Regions from separate parts of the Halobacillus sp. A1-3 genome, predicted to be linked through region 2. Evidence: riboswitches for the same ligand, from Rfam matches in the RefSeq annotation. Region 2 holds a riboswitch; each other region holds the start of a gene.
The links. Region 2 has a riboswitch for S-adenosylmethionine ahead of msrA (peptide-methionine (S)-S-oxide reductase MsrA). Riboswitches for the same ligand answer to the same signal wherever they lie in the genome.

Region 1 (4,326 bases), on a different contig from region 2:
TCAATAAGATCTTCTGGATTCTCAAGTCCAACAGACAAGCGAAGCAGTCCATCTGTAATGCCACGTTTTCTTCGCTCCTCTGGGGGCATGGATGCATGGGACATGCGGGCAGGATAAGAGAGGATCGACTCCACAGCTCCCAAGCTGACGGCATAGACTGGAATCTTCATGTGTTTCGTCAATTGTCTTACGGCTTCTTCGTCCTTCAAGCGGAACGACAGAACGGCTCCCGCACCCTTGCTCTGGTACGTATGAGTGAAATAACCAGGATGAGCAGTAAAGCCAGGATAATAAACTTCCTCCACAAGCGGATGCTTCGCTAAAAATTCTGCAATTGTAAGGGCAGACGCTGCGGATTGATTCAATCGGCAATGGAGAGTTTTAAGCCCTCGTAACACGAGCCAGGAATCGTGTGCCCCAAGAATGGATCCGAACGAGTTTTGTAAGAATGATAGTTTCTCAGCTACTTGCTCGCTGTTGGTTGCTGCAAGACCAGCTACAACATCGCTGTGTCCGGCAATGAACTTCGTTGCACTGTGAAGCACAAGGTCTGCGCCTAGATCTAAAGGCTGTTGAAGCGCTGGTGTCATGAACGTGTTATCAACGAAGGTTAAACAGTCATTCGCTTTTGCAAGCTTAGCAACCGCTTGAATGTCTGTAATTTTAAGTAGTGGATTGGAAGGCGTTTCGATATATAAAAGTTTTGTATTCGGACGAATCGCTGTAGCGACCGAATGCAGATCTGTCATATCTACGAAGGTGTGATCGATTCCAAACCTGTGTAGAACATCATTGATGATACGGAAAGTACCTCCGTACACATCCTCTGAGATCACGACATGATCGCCTTGAGACAAAAGCATGAAGGATGTGGAAATGGCCGCCATGCCTGAGGCGAACGCAAACCCTTTTGTACCATTTTCAAGACCCGCAATAGCCTCTTCCAATGCTTCTCTTGTCGGGTTCCCTGAGCGGCTGTAATCATATTTTCCGGGTTCATCAAAGTCAATCTGGTGAAATGTGGATGCCTGTTGGATAGGGACGCTGACCGCCCCAGTATACTTATCGAATTTATGGTCGTTATGAAGCAGGCGTGTCTGCAAAGAATAATCAGTCATTTGATCGTCTCCTCCTTTTTCAAATTGGCAAGTGTTTGATCAAGGTCATAAATCAAGTCGTCAATATGTTCAACTCCTACTGAAAACCGCAATAAACGGTTGCATACACCGTAAGAGGTTCTCGTTTCCTCCGGAATGTCTGCATGGGTCTGGGTGGCTGGATACGTAATGAAACTTTCCACTCCGCCGAGGCTTTCAGCAAAGCTGATGACATTCAGATGGCTGAGGAATGGGTCGACCCAGTCTTCTTCTTGTAAGCGGAAAGAGATCATACCGCCTTTCCCGGGATATAAAACGTCTGTAATGGCATCGTGATTTTCCAAGTATTCTACAATCGCTTTGGCGTTAGATTCGTGCTGCCTCATGCGAAGCGGTAAAGTTTTCATCCCTCTCATTAACAGCCAACAATCAAAAGGGGATAACACGGCTCCTGAGGTGTTTTGATGAAAGGCGAGCTTTTCGCAAATTCCTTCATCTTCCGCTACCAGTAGACCAGCCAGTACATCGTTATGACCACCGAGGTACTTCGTTGCACTGTGAATGACGATATCTGCGCCTTCTTTTAATGGCTGCTGAAGAAGGGGAGTGTATAGGGTATTATCGACAATCAACAGCAGGTTATGTTCTTTGGTAAAACGTGCAATCTCCGAAATATCCGCTACATGCATCAGAGGATTGGTAGGTGTCTCAATATAAACAGCCTTCGTCTTTGGTGTAAGTAAATCCTTAAGCCCTGATAAGTTCTGACTGGCACAGTATTGAAAAACTACTCCAGATTGTTCCGTTATATGTTCGAACAAACGATAAGTCCCTCCGTACAAATCCTCTGAAACAAGTATTTCATCTCCTTGTCTGAAAAGGGATAGTGCCGTTTGAATTGCCGCCATCCCAGAACTAAAGGCGAATCCCGCTTTTCCTTCCTCGATGTCTGCGATCGACTGTTCTAAAATTTTTCGTGTTGGATTGCCTGTTCTTGAGTAATCAAAACCTGTAGATTGCCCGATCCCCTTATGTCGATAAGGAGTAGAAAAGTAGACGGGAGGGTTGATCGCTCCTGTAGGATCCTCGTTTCGATTTCCAGTTTGCACAAATTTTGTATCCGTATGAGGGGTGTTCATCGTCATTCTCCTTTTTTAAAACATGTAGTTGAAAAATAAAAAAAGCCTTCTTAAGAAGAAGACTTTAACGTTCGGATCTTCTTCTTATCTTCCAAGTTGGGTCACAACTTGCTGGACGTAGCACCTTACTGGATATATACCAGTGGTTGCTGAGGCTTCACAGGGCCAGTCCCTCTGCCTCTCTTGATAAGAAATGGATTCATCACTATTCATTTGGGAAATTCTTTCTCCCTAATGTACACTACTCACTTCCATTTGACAATAGAACAGCAAGAATTTTTAGAAAAATCCGTCTTTAGGGATGGGGTTAATTTATGAAGGGCTACTCAAAAGGTGAGCAGCTGGGAAACGGGGACGTTGGATGGAAGACCAATGAAACCTAAAAAACCGCTCATCCCAAAATGAGCGGTTCGTGAATTATCGTATATTTACTTTTGCACTCTCAGGTGTCTCAACGCCAGCTTCAATGTACGTGCGTACAAGTTGCCATGTGTCCTTCTCTTTTTTATATGTATTAAAAAAGAGGTTGGACGAACCCAGAAGTTCTCCTTCCAGTTCAATCGATACCCAGAAGGAAGCGAGCCATTCATTCTCTTTTAATTCAGTCAGACAATGGTCGGTATAAATCCACGTCATATCCTTATCCTGAAAGTGACCAAAAGCTTGCTTCCAACCTTCAATCGAGTCCTCATAAGAGTAGTCGATCACTTCGTCCTGACGAATTTCTCTTACCACTAATTGATCAGATATTGTCTCTTTTAGAAAATCTAAGTCCTGTTTACGGGCGCGTTCTTTAAATGTTCCATAGTAAGAGTGAAATTCCATTCCTTACCACCTCCAACTAGGGAAGTTCGATAAAAGGATGGAATTTCCTTTTTTAAAATCCATTGTCATGAAGGTAGGCAGGGTGGTTGTAAAAGGGAATACCGCACTCGCTCTTCAGTGACAGATTCCTAAGTTATAAGCGGTAATTTTTAACTGGGATGCGACGATGGTGAGCCAGATGGCGTAATTACTGATAAGCAAGATATATCGACTTTTCTTGTTAGATACATGTGTTCTCGTTTTGAATAAAAATCCGAGGAACGGTAACGTAATGACTGTGAATAACATGGTTAGACCTAACAAGCCCTTCGCTTCACTCATCCACAAAAATTGATCAAAGAGAGGGATGATGAGAGCAGGTGTATAGAGGATAGAAATAAAGTAGATTCCGAGACCCCATGAGGTGAGCATCAGTCCTAAGCTTAAGACGAGGAAAGGGATTTTCAAGAAATTCGCTCCTTATCGCGTTAAATCCGATTTAGTTTATCGGATTAATAGTAGCTTACGTTTGAAGGACTGATTTGTCAATATCAACCGTATTCTTTTTGGTGAGCTTTTTTCTTAGATAAGTATTCTTCGTCTTCTCTTGCTTTAATCCACTTCTCTTCAAATATTTCTGCTGACTCGGCCTTTTCCTCATCAATCTCCCGTTCCTTTATATTGCCCTCTTCATCATACTTTTTCCCGCCTTTGTAATTGGTATAGCGACGGGAGCGTGTATATCCCATTTGCAGGAATTTCCTCGCCATATCCATGCCGACAAAGTCATCTTTTTCTTTATAGTCGAGGAACATCTGATAAATTTTTTCAGAGGATTCTTTAGCAATCTCTGGTGTTTTGAAACGCCAGTGTTCTAGAATCTCGCTCTTGTACGGTTCTACTAATAACACGCCCTGCTCGCCGCGTCCCACTCGATATTTTTCAGGGTTCTTCCGGAAGTCTGTATTCTTAAAGTCGGTGGAGTAATCAAATGCCATATCCAAGCTCCTTTTAGTGTTAGTCAATCCCGAACATGTTTAAATTCAAATCTTGTGAAAGTTTCTTGATTAAAGCGCCACCAGCGGTCGAGTTTCCTTTCTCATCAATAGCAGGACCGATAACCCCAATTCCCATGCGTCCAGGGATGGAACCGATGATGCTTCCAGATACGCCGCTTTTACAGGGTATCCCGGCTTCTACTGCGTAATGTCCTGAAGAATTGTACATTCCTGAGGTCATCATAATCGCTTTAACGGTGCGAAGGTGGTGGGAAGGGATAAGCTTTT
Region 2 (4,326 bases):
ACCTCCATTCACATATCATTGAAGGGTATTCATCCATCGCTGCCCCCATTACCATGAAGGATGAACATATTGGAGTTCTATTTGCAGCCACTTCTGATCCAGAAGCGCTAAGCGAAAGCGATTTGGAAGTGCTGCAAGCGTTGACAGCACATATTTCACTGGCTTTTGAAAGTATCCGTTTACAGGAACAGCGGGGAGAAATTCTGCTTTATGAAGAACGGAAACGTCTAGCAAGGGATCTTCATGATTCTGTTAACCAAAAGTTGTTTTCTCTTTCTTTGCTTGCTCGGGGTGCGAGAGAAGTTATCTCAAAGGATTTCCCATCCCTTACAGAGCCCTTAGAAGAAATGCTCTCCTTATCCCAAGGATCGCTCAAAGAGATGAGATCTTTAATTTGGCAGCTTCGTCCTGTGGGTGTAGAGGAGGGGCTGGTAACGGCTATTCATAAATACGCCGAACATCTAGGTCTAACCGTGAATTTTGATGTGTCAGATGTGCCCGACTTCCCGCGTACCATTGAAGAAGCTCTATGGAGAATAGCCCAAGAGTCTCTAAATAACGTTAGCAAGCATGCAAATGTCCAATTCGTGAACGTGACATTGCAGGAAGATGAAAATGGGGTGACGATGATCATCAGAGATACAGGAAAAGGTTTTGAGCGTCTATCTCGTGAGACCGGAAAGCGTTCCTTAGGACTAACAAGCATGAAAGAGCGGGCAGAGTTAATCGGAGGATCGTTACAGGTGGAGAGCAGGTCTGGGGGAGGAACACGAGTAAAGGTGATTTTGCCTTGGAACAAAAAGGAGAATGTTCATGAAGATTAAAGTGTTGTTGGTCGATGACCATCTTGTCGTATTAAGGGGCTTGCGTTTCTTCTTAAATACCCAGCCTGACATTGACATCGTCGGGGAAGCTGAAAACGGGCAGGAAGCTTTGAAGCTTGCAGAGGTACTTCAGCCAGATGTTATACTCATGGACTTGATGATGCCTGAAATGGATGGAGTAGAAGCGACTAGAAGGCTGAAGGAAGATCATCCAGAAATTAAGGTAGTTGTCTTAACCAGTTATTCCGACCAGGATCACGTCATCCCTGCTCTTCAAGCGGGAGCTGTCGGCTATCAATTGAAAGACATTGAGCCAGATGATCTAGTAAAGACAATTCGTATGGCAAAAGAAGGACAACAGCAGCTCCATCCTAAAGCCACATCCCTACTGTTAACACAAATGACAGGTGAGAAAGAGAAACAATCCGACTCCCCGTCCGTGTTCAAGCTTACAAAAAGGGAAAAAGAAGTCCTTTACCAAATTACATTAGGGAAAAGCAATAAAGAAATTTCTGCTGATCTCTACATATCGGAAAAAACAGTCAAAACACACGTAAGCAGTATTCTGAGTAAACTCGGTTTACACGATAGGACGCAGGCGGCCATTTATGCTATGAAAAATAACATGTTTCAGTCGTAGCTATTTTAGGTCTTTTTCCTAGCATTTTCTTTTTATTAAGTGAATACAATAAGGGAAAGAAAGCTGAATGTGCAAAATTGGAATTTTTTTTAGCATTCGCCTTTACTTCACTATCAAAACATTGTAAGATGGGAACTACAATAAAAATAATAACGGAAACTTCTTATCCAGAGAGGCGGAGGGACTGGCCCTTTGATGCCCGGCAACCATCGAATCAATCTAAGGATTGACGAGAACGGTGCCAATTCCTGTAGAGTGCAAAGGCATTCTAAGAGATGAGAGGATCGTACGGATATTTACGACCCCTTTTCTTACACTGGATAAGAGAAGGGGTCTTTTAGTGTTATATACAACCGTCAGGCTCTCGGTAGAAGTTGCGTTAGGGAAAGGAAAGATGAGACATGGCAACAGCTATTTTTGGAGCAGGATGTTTCTGGGGAGTAGAAGCATTCTTTGAAAAATTTGAAGGTGTAACAGCAACTCGAGTCGGTTATACAGGAGGGTTCGTTGAGAATCCCACTTATGAACAAGTGAAATCTGGTGAGACTGGTCATGCTGAATCAATTAAGATCGAATATGATCCAACGGTCATTACGTATTCTGAACTGATCAATATCTTCTTTGAATCGCATGATCCAACATCCAGAAACAAACAAGGCATTGATGTAGGACATCAGTATCGATCTGTGATCTTTTATGATGGGGCCAGCCAGAAATATATCGCTGAAGAAAAAATCAACGAGTGGAACGAAAAAGGCATCTTTAAACGTCCAATTGTTACAGAAGTTATAGAAGCATCCACTTTCTATGAAGCTGAAGAGTATCACCAGAAATATTTCCAAAAGAACGGTTCCGTTGCTTGCGGGATTGGCTGATTATGAAGATAAGACGGAAGGACCTCTCTTAATGAGGTCTTTTTTTGTGCTCTACTATAAAGAGGGAGGAAGGATATCTCCTATGAAAAATTGAAAGGGAAGGTAATAACTCGATGACTGGAGGAGCTGCCATGATTCATATTGTGAATGGAGACGAAGTAGGCAAGAAGTTAAATGTCAAAGGAGACATTATCGTTTGGAGAGAACTGTATGACATGGGGCCGCTTCATTATTCCTGGAATACTGAGGAAATGATCAGTCGAAGAGCGGCTTTTTTTGAAGAAAAACTAGAAATTCCATCGCCTTTGTTCATCCGAAATTGCCATAATCAAGAAAAGAAATTGGAAGGCATTCCTGAAGGGGCAGAGATTTGTCTGTGGATGGAGCACGACCGCTACGATCAGACCATGCTCATGTATCTTTTACATAAACTCGCAGATAAGAATGTTTCTCTATACATGGTGACTATAGACAAGTACCCTGGAATTGAACCGTTCTATGGATTAGGCCAATTAGAGAGCAAGCAGCTGTCCGAGCTCTTTCTATATAGACAAAAAGTAAGTTTAGAACAATTAGTTGAAGCCCAGTCGGGTTGGAGAGTCTATACGTCGAAGTATGAGCAGCATGTATTCCAGTGGTTGAATGATGAAGAACATCCACTTCCTTTCTTAAAGCAAGCAATGGAAATTCACCTCGATTATTTCCCTTCTGCAGAAAACGGACTGAATAAAGTGGAGCACCTTATGCTGGACATTCTAAATGAAAAAGTAATGACGTTTAGAGATTTATTCAACAGAGTTTCCGAACATAGGGTGAATGACGGACTAAGTGATTTACATATAGCAGCACTGCTAAAAGAAATGTGCGTTGGTAATTCCCCTCTGTTGTTCGTAGAGGGAATACTGCCTAATTTTGAAAAGGCGGAGGCGAATCCTCGTTTATTTATTACAACTGAGGGGAAGGATGTCCTTGTCAATAAGCAGAATAGACTTGAACTCGTAGGTATTGACTGGTGGGCAGGCGGTGTTCGCCTCTATAAGAGCCGCCATTAAATTTTGTTGTTAGGTTGGTGGAGTCCTCATGTGGTTAAATGATGCAATTTTAATTCTTATGTGCGGCTTTATGGTACTTGGGGCATTGGACTATTATGTGCTGAATCATCGTCTTTCATTAGGGTGGCGTTTCTATGAAGCTTTCTCAATGATGGGGCCGCTTGCCCTGTCAATGGTTGGGATCATTTCGCTTGCTCCGGTATTATCTAAGTGGGTCGCACCAGTCATTGCCCCTGTTTATAATAGTTTCGGAGCCGATCCATCGATGTTTGCGTCTATGATTCTTGCGATTGATATGGGCGCTTATCCATTGGCTAATTCCCTTGCACAAACGGAGGAAGCGGCTATTTTCTCGTGGGCTTTTTTAGGCACAATGATGGGACCGACGCTCGTCTTCACTATCCCTGTAGCCTTGACTGTCATTCAAAAGGGCGATCGTCGACTTTTCGCTCAGGGCATTCTCATCGGCTTGATGACCATACCGGTTGGCTGTCTCGTTGGAGGATTTATTGCGGGGTTTGAGTGGATTTGGATGATGAAAAATCTACTTCCAACCATTTTAGTCTCTGCGCTTATCGCTTTAGGATTATGGTTGTTTACGAATGCGACGATCCAGATATTCTCGTATTTTGGAAAAGCCGTAGAGCTCCTAATCATTACTGGGCTTGCGGCCATTATTATTGAGACGCTTACGGATTTTACCGTCATTCCTGGAATGGCACCATTATCTGAAGGGGTGACGATCGTAGGTAGAATTACGGTTACCCTGGCAGGTGCGTATCCATTGGTCGGATTCATCAATCAGCGAGGAGAAAAGTACTTTGCGAAGTGGAGTAATAAGATAGGGGTGAATGGAACAGCAATGACAGGACTGATCGCTTCGATTGCTCACCACTTACCAATGCTTGCAACAATGAAGGATATGGATGATAGGG
Region 3 (4,326 bases), on a different contig from region 2:
GAGGAGCGGCAAGAACTCCTCCGATAACGAACGCAGCCACCCAGGTCCAGTTGAATTGATCTAACCCAAGGAATAGGATGAATCCAAGCGTTGCCGAGGTCGTTACGGCAAATTCACTCGTATCTACGGTGCCGATCACTTTTCTTGGTGTTGCTCCTTTTTGGGAAAGTAGAATAGGTGTATTGATCGGTCCCCATCCCCCGCCTCCAATTGAATCAAAAAAGCCTGCTAAAAACCCTAGAGGATAAATAAACCGCTTTTTCAACGAGAGCGTTTGTTTCTTGTCAGAAGACTCCTGATTTAGAAAAAGGAACCTGAACAAAATGTAAACACCTAGAAGAAGCAGGAATGTGGATATGAAAGGTTTAATAACTTCACCAGGAAGGCTGCTTAAAAAAGCTGCCCCAACAAAAGCGCTGATTGATCCTGGAATGACAAGGGTTAGCACCAACTTCTTGTCGACGTTATTGAATTTGTAATGCGAATATCCAGACATAGCGGTTGTCGCAATCTCTGACATATGTATAGAGGAAGATGCGACAGCAGGTGCAACTCCGTATGCAAGGAGCAAGGAGGACGAACTTAATCCATATGCCATGCCGAGCGCCCCGTCGATTAATTGAGCAAAAAAGCCGACAATGGCAAAAATAATTAGCTTTCTCATAATGATTCACCTCTTAAATTTATTATTCTTATAAAAATACTCGGGATTATACCGAAAAATTTTTAGCAATGGTAATGTAAAAAGAATTTTTTCAATAAAAAAACCCCTTTTAATAAGAAGAGGTGAATAACTACCTTCTCCTTATCTTTCAGATCAAGCCTGCTGGACTGAGCACCTTCTTTTTAGAGGTTGCTGCGGGATTATAGGACCAGTTTCCTCCCCCGACTCTTTATAAGGATTATCATATTATGGTTTTAAAATTTTGATACATCCTAATCTAAGCGAGTTCAGAAATGTTGTCAAGCCCAATGTTAAAATATACAGAATTTTTAAATAAGCTATTGACATATGATTAATATGGGCATAAGATTTGTATCAATCCTAATTTTTGAAAAACTTATAATCGATTTTCTTATCCTGAGAGGTGGAGGGACTGGCCCTTTGAAGCCTCGGCAACGGGTCTGAGCAGGAAAATTCAGAAACTGTGCCAATTCCAGCAAGTGAATTCACTTGGAAGATAAGAAGATGAGCTTTTACATATCAATGTAAACCTCTCTTCTTATTGATCAAGAAGAGAGGTTTTTTGATTTAGTTGATTAGGTAGGACCCTAGAAGGGAGGATATGATGAAAAAAGATAAAGTGACGTATGAACATTTTACCGGTGATCCATTTGCCGGCTTACAAACGGATAACGAAGTGAAGCAGGCTTTGGAAGTATTACGCTGGGCTTATGATTCATACGGTGAGTCTATCGTCTATGCGTGCAGTTTCGGTGCGGAGGGTATCGTGCTAATCGATCTAATTTCAAAAATTAAATCTGACGCTCGTATTGTTTTTCTTGATACTGGCGTACACTTCCAAGAAACTTACGATTTGATTGAAAAAGTACAAAAACGATATCCGAATTTAAATATTGAATTGAAAAAGCCTGAATTGACACTGGATCAACAAGCAAAGACTTATGGTGATGAGTTATGGAATAAGAATCCTGACCAATGTTGCTATATAAGAAAGATCAAGCCATTGGAAGACGCCCTTTCAGGTGCGACTGCTTGGATTTCAGGCTTGAGAAGAGAGCAGTCCCCGAGCCGCAGCCGTACGAACTTTGTTAATAAAGATGAGCGGTTTAAATCTGTAAAAGTTTGTCCCCTTATCCATTGGACTTGGGACTTCGTATGGCAATATATCCGACTAAACAACTTGGATTACAACGAATTGCATGACCAAGGATATCCGAGTATTGGCTGTATGCCTTGCACATTTCCGGAGGATGGCGATGGCCGTTCAGGCAGATGGAAAGGATTTAATAAAACAGAATGCGGTTTGCATACGCCAGGAAACCCTGAAGCATAAACAGAATCAATTATGAGGAGGAGTATGGTATGACAATTATATCCCCACACGGTGGTAAGCTTGTAAATCGGTGGAAAGCAGGGGCACCATTACCTGAAGCAAATGAAAAAATTGAAATCGATGCAATGGCATTGAGTGATTTGGAGCTGCTCGCAAACGGAGCCTATAGTCCATTGACTGGTTTTCTAAATCAGGAGAATTACGAATCAGTGGTGGAGACGATGAGGTTAGCGGATGGAACACCATGGAGCATCCCCATCACATTGCCTGTAGACGAAAAGAAAGCTGAACAACTCAATAGTGGCGATATCGCTGAACTCATTTATCAGGATACTGTCTATGGCGTTATCGTAGTAGATGAAATCTATCAGCCAGATAAAAACAAGGAAGCAGAGAAGGTGTACTTAACAACCGAACTCGAACACCCTGGGGTGAAAAAGCTTTTCAACCGTCCTAATTATTATGTGGCAGGGGAAATTCAATTAATTAAAAAACCTAGCCGTCACCATGAAGATAAATATTATTTAGATCCAGCGGAATCAAGAGAACTCTTTCAACAGCTAGGCTGGAAAAAAGTCGTCGGCTTCCAGACTCGAAATCCAGTCCATAGAGCTCATGAATACATCCAAAAAGCTGCGCTTGAAATTGTGGATGGTCTTTTTCTTAATCCACTCGTAGGAGAAACGAAGAGTGATGATATTCCAAGTGACGTCCGAATGAAGAGTTACGAAGTGTTAATTGATCATTATTACCCTCATAACAGGGTTGTGCTTGCTGTATTTAATGCTGCCATGCGCTATGCAGGGCCGAGAGAAGCTATTTTTCACGCCCTCGTCAGAAAAAATTTCGGCTGTTCTCATTTTATTGTCGGCAGGGATCATGCAGGCGTCGGAGATTATTACGGGACGTATGATGCTCAAAAGATCTTCTCAGAATTCAGTGAGGATGAGCTCGACATTACACCGCTGTTTTTCGAACATAGTTTTTACTGCCACGCTTGCGAAGCGATGGTTTCACACAAAACATGTCCCCATGATGACGATCAGCACGTCATTTTATCAGGTACAAAAGTTCGTGAACTTCTAAGAAACGGAGAAAAACCACCGAAAACGTTCAGCAGACCTGAAATTGCTGAAGTATTGATCGAGGGATTGAAAACAAATTCTCCCATAAAATCTTAAATAGAAAGGGTGAGAGTGATGAGTTCGAATATTACGTGGCATGATACCTCATTGGATGTTAATCATTACCGGAAGTTAAATGGCCATCATAGTGGGGTCATCTGGTTAACAGGATTATCAGGTTCAGGTAAATCTAGTATTGCTAATCGTTTGAATCAGTTGCTTTATGAAAAGAAAGTACACACCTATTTGCTGGATGGAGACAATGTTCGGCATGGATTGAATAGAGATCTGGGATTTTCTTCTGAAGACCGCGTGGAAAACATAAGACGAATCGGAGAAGTTGCCAACCTTTTTGCAGACAGTGGCAAAATTGTTATCACGGCTTTTATATCTCCTTATCAAAAAGACAGGGATCGAGTAAGGAATATTCTTCCTGAAGGTGATTTTATTGAAGTACATGTTGATTGCCCTATAGAGGAATGTGAAAAAAGGGATCCGAAAGGTTTATATCAAAAAGCAAGAAATGGAGAGATTAAAGGTTTTACTGGTATAGATGCTCCTTATGAATCTCCACGTTCATCTGAACTAACTTTGCATACAGACCAGGCAGATGTGAATGAGTGTGCATTACAGCTCGTTTCATTCTTAGAAGACAAAGGGTGGGTCTAAATCGACAGGACACAGTTTTTACTATAGAGGGAGTGAGAAGATGGCTAAAGTTTACATCGTAGGAGCCGGACCAGGGGATGTTGAATTGATTACAGTTAAAGGACTGAGAGCAATAAAGGAAGCCGATGTGATTTTATATGACCGGCTGATCAACCCAGATCTGCTTGATGAGGCGAGCGCCGATGCAGAATTCGTTTATTGCGGTAAAAGCCCTGATAACCATTCGTTAACCCAAACATCTATCAATGGTCTTTTATGTAAGTTTGCCTTGCAGGGTAAAACCGTTACTCGACTAAAAGGGGGAGATCCTTTTGTTTTTGGCCGAGGAGGAGAAGAAGCAGAAGAATTAGCTCGCAGGAACATCCCTTATGAGATCGTTCCCGGAATCACTTCAGGAATTGCTGCTCCCGCCTATGCGGGGATTCCTGTAACCCACCGAAATTATAGTTCATCCGTATCCTTTATTACAGGGGTAAGCAACCTTGGAGTAGATCAAGAGGAGTATTGGGAGCATG

Region 1: it holds a riboswitch for S-adenosylmethionine, as region 2 does, so the genes downstream of both, ACRYKC_RS14650 (methionine biosynthesis PLP-dependent protein) here and msrA (peptide-methionine (S)-S-oxide reductase MsrA) in region 2, are expected to answer to the same signal.
Region 3: it holds a riboswitch for S-adenosylmethionine, as region 2 does, so the genes downstream of both, ACRYKC_RS08835 (phosphoadenylyl-sulfate reductase) here and msrA (peptide-methionine (S)-S-oxide reductase MsrA) in region 2, are expected to answer to the same signal.

Annotation. Positions count from the first base shown of each region.
Region 1 covers NZ_JBPCEO010000008.1:78,463-82,788, forward strand. Annotated here, with positions in the region: gene metC (cystathionine beta-lyase) at 1-1,118, opposite strand, end outside; gene ACRYKC_RS14650 (methionine biosynthesis PLP-dependent protein) at 1,115-2,236, opposite strand; SAM riboswitch class I at 2,318-2,429, opposite strand; gene ACRYKC_RS14655 (hypothetical protein) at 2,654-3,061, opposite strand; gene ACRYKC_RS14660 (hypothetical protein) at 3,176-3,508, opposite strand; gene ACRYKC_RS14665 (DUF4385 domain-containing protein) at 3,592-4,038, opposite strand; gene glsA (glutaminase A) at 4,058-4,326, opposite strand, start outside.
Region 2 covers NZ_JBPCEO010000003.1:230,915-235,240, forward strand. Annotated here, with positions in the region: gene ACRYKC_RS06580 (GAF domain-containing sensor histidine kinase) at 1-824, shown strand, start outside; gene ACRYKC_RS06585 (response regulator) at 814-1,464, shown strand; SAM riboswitch class I at 1,625-1,746, shown strand; gene msrA (peptide-methionine (S)-S-oxide reductase MsrA) at 1,866-2,339, shown strand; gene ACRYKC_RS06595 (DUF1835 domain-containing protein) at 2,471-3,391, shown strand; gene eutH (ethanolamine utilization protein EutH) at 3,420-4,326, shown strand, end outside.
Region 3 covers NZ_JBPCEO010000004.1:200,017-204,342, forward strand. Annotated here, with positions in the region: gene ACRYKC_RS08830 (sulfite exporter TauE/SafE family protein) at 1-664, opposite strand, end outside; SAM riboswitch class I at 803-902, opposite strand; SAM riboswitch class I at 1,074-1,188, shown strand; gene ACRYKC_RS08835 (phosphoadenylyl-sulfate reductase) at 1,290-2,018, shown strand; gene sat (sulfate adenylyltransferase) at 2,048-3,199, shown strand; gene cysC (adenylyl-sulfate kinase) at 3,218-3,811, shown strand; gene cobA (uroporphyrinogen-III C-methyltransferase) at 3,852-4,326, shown strand, end outside.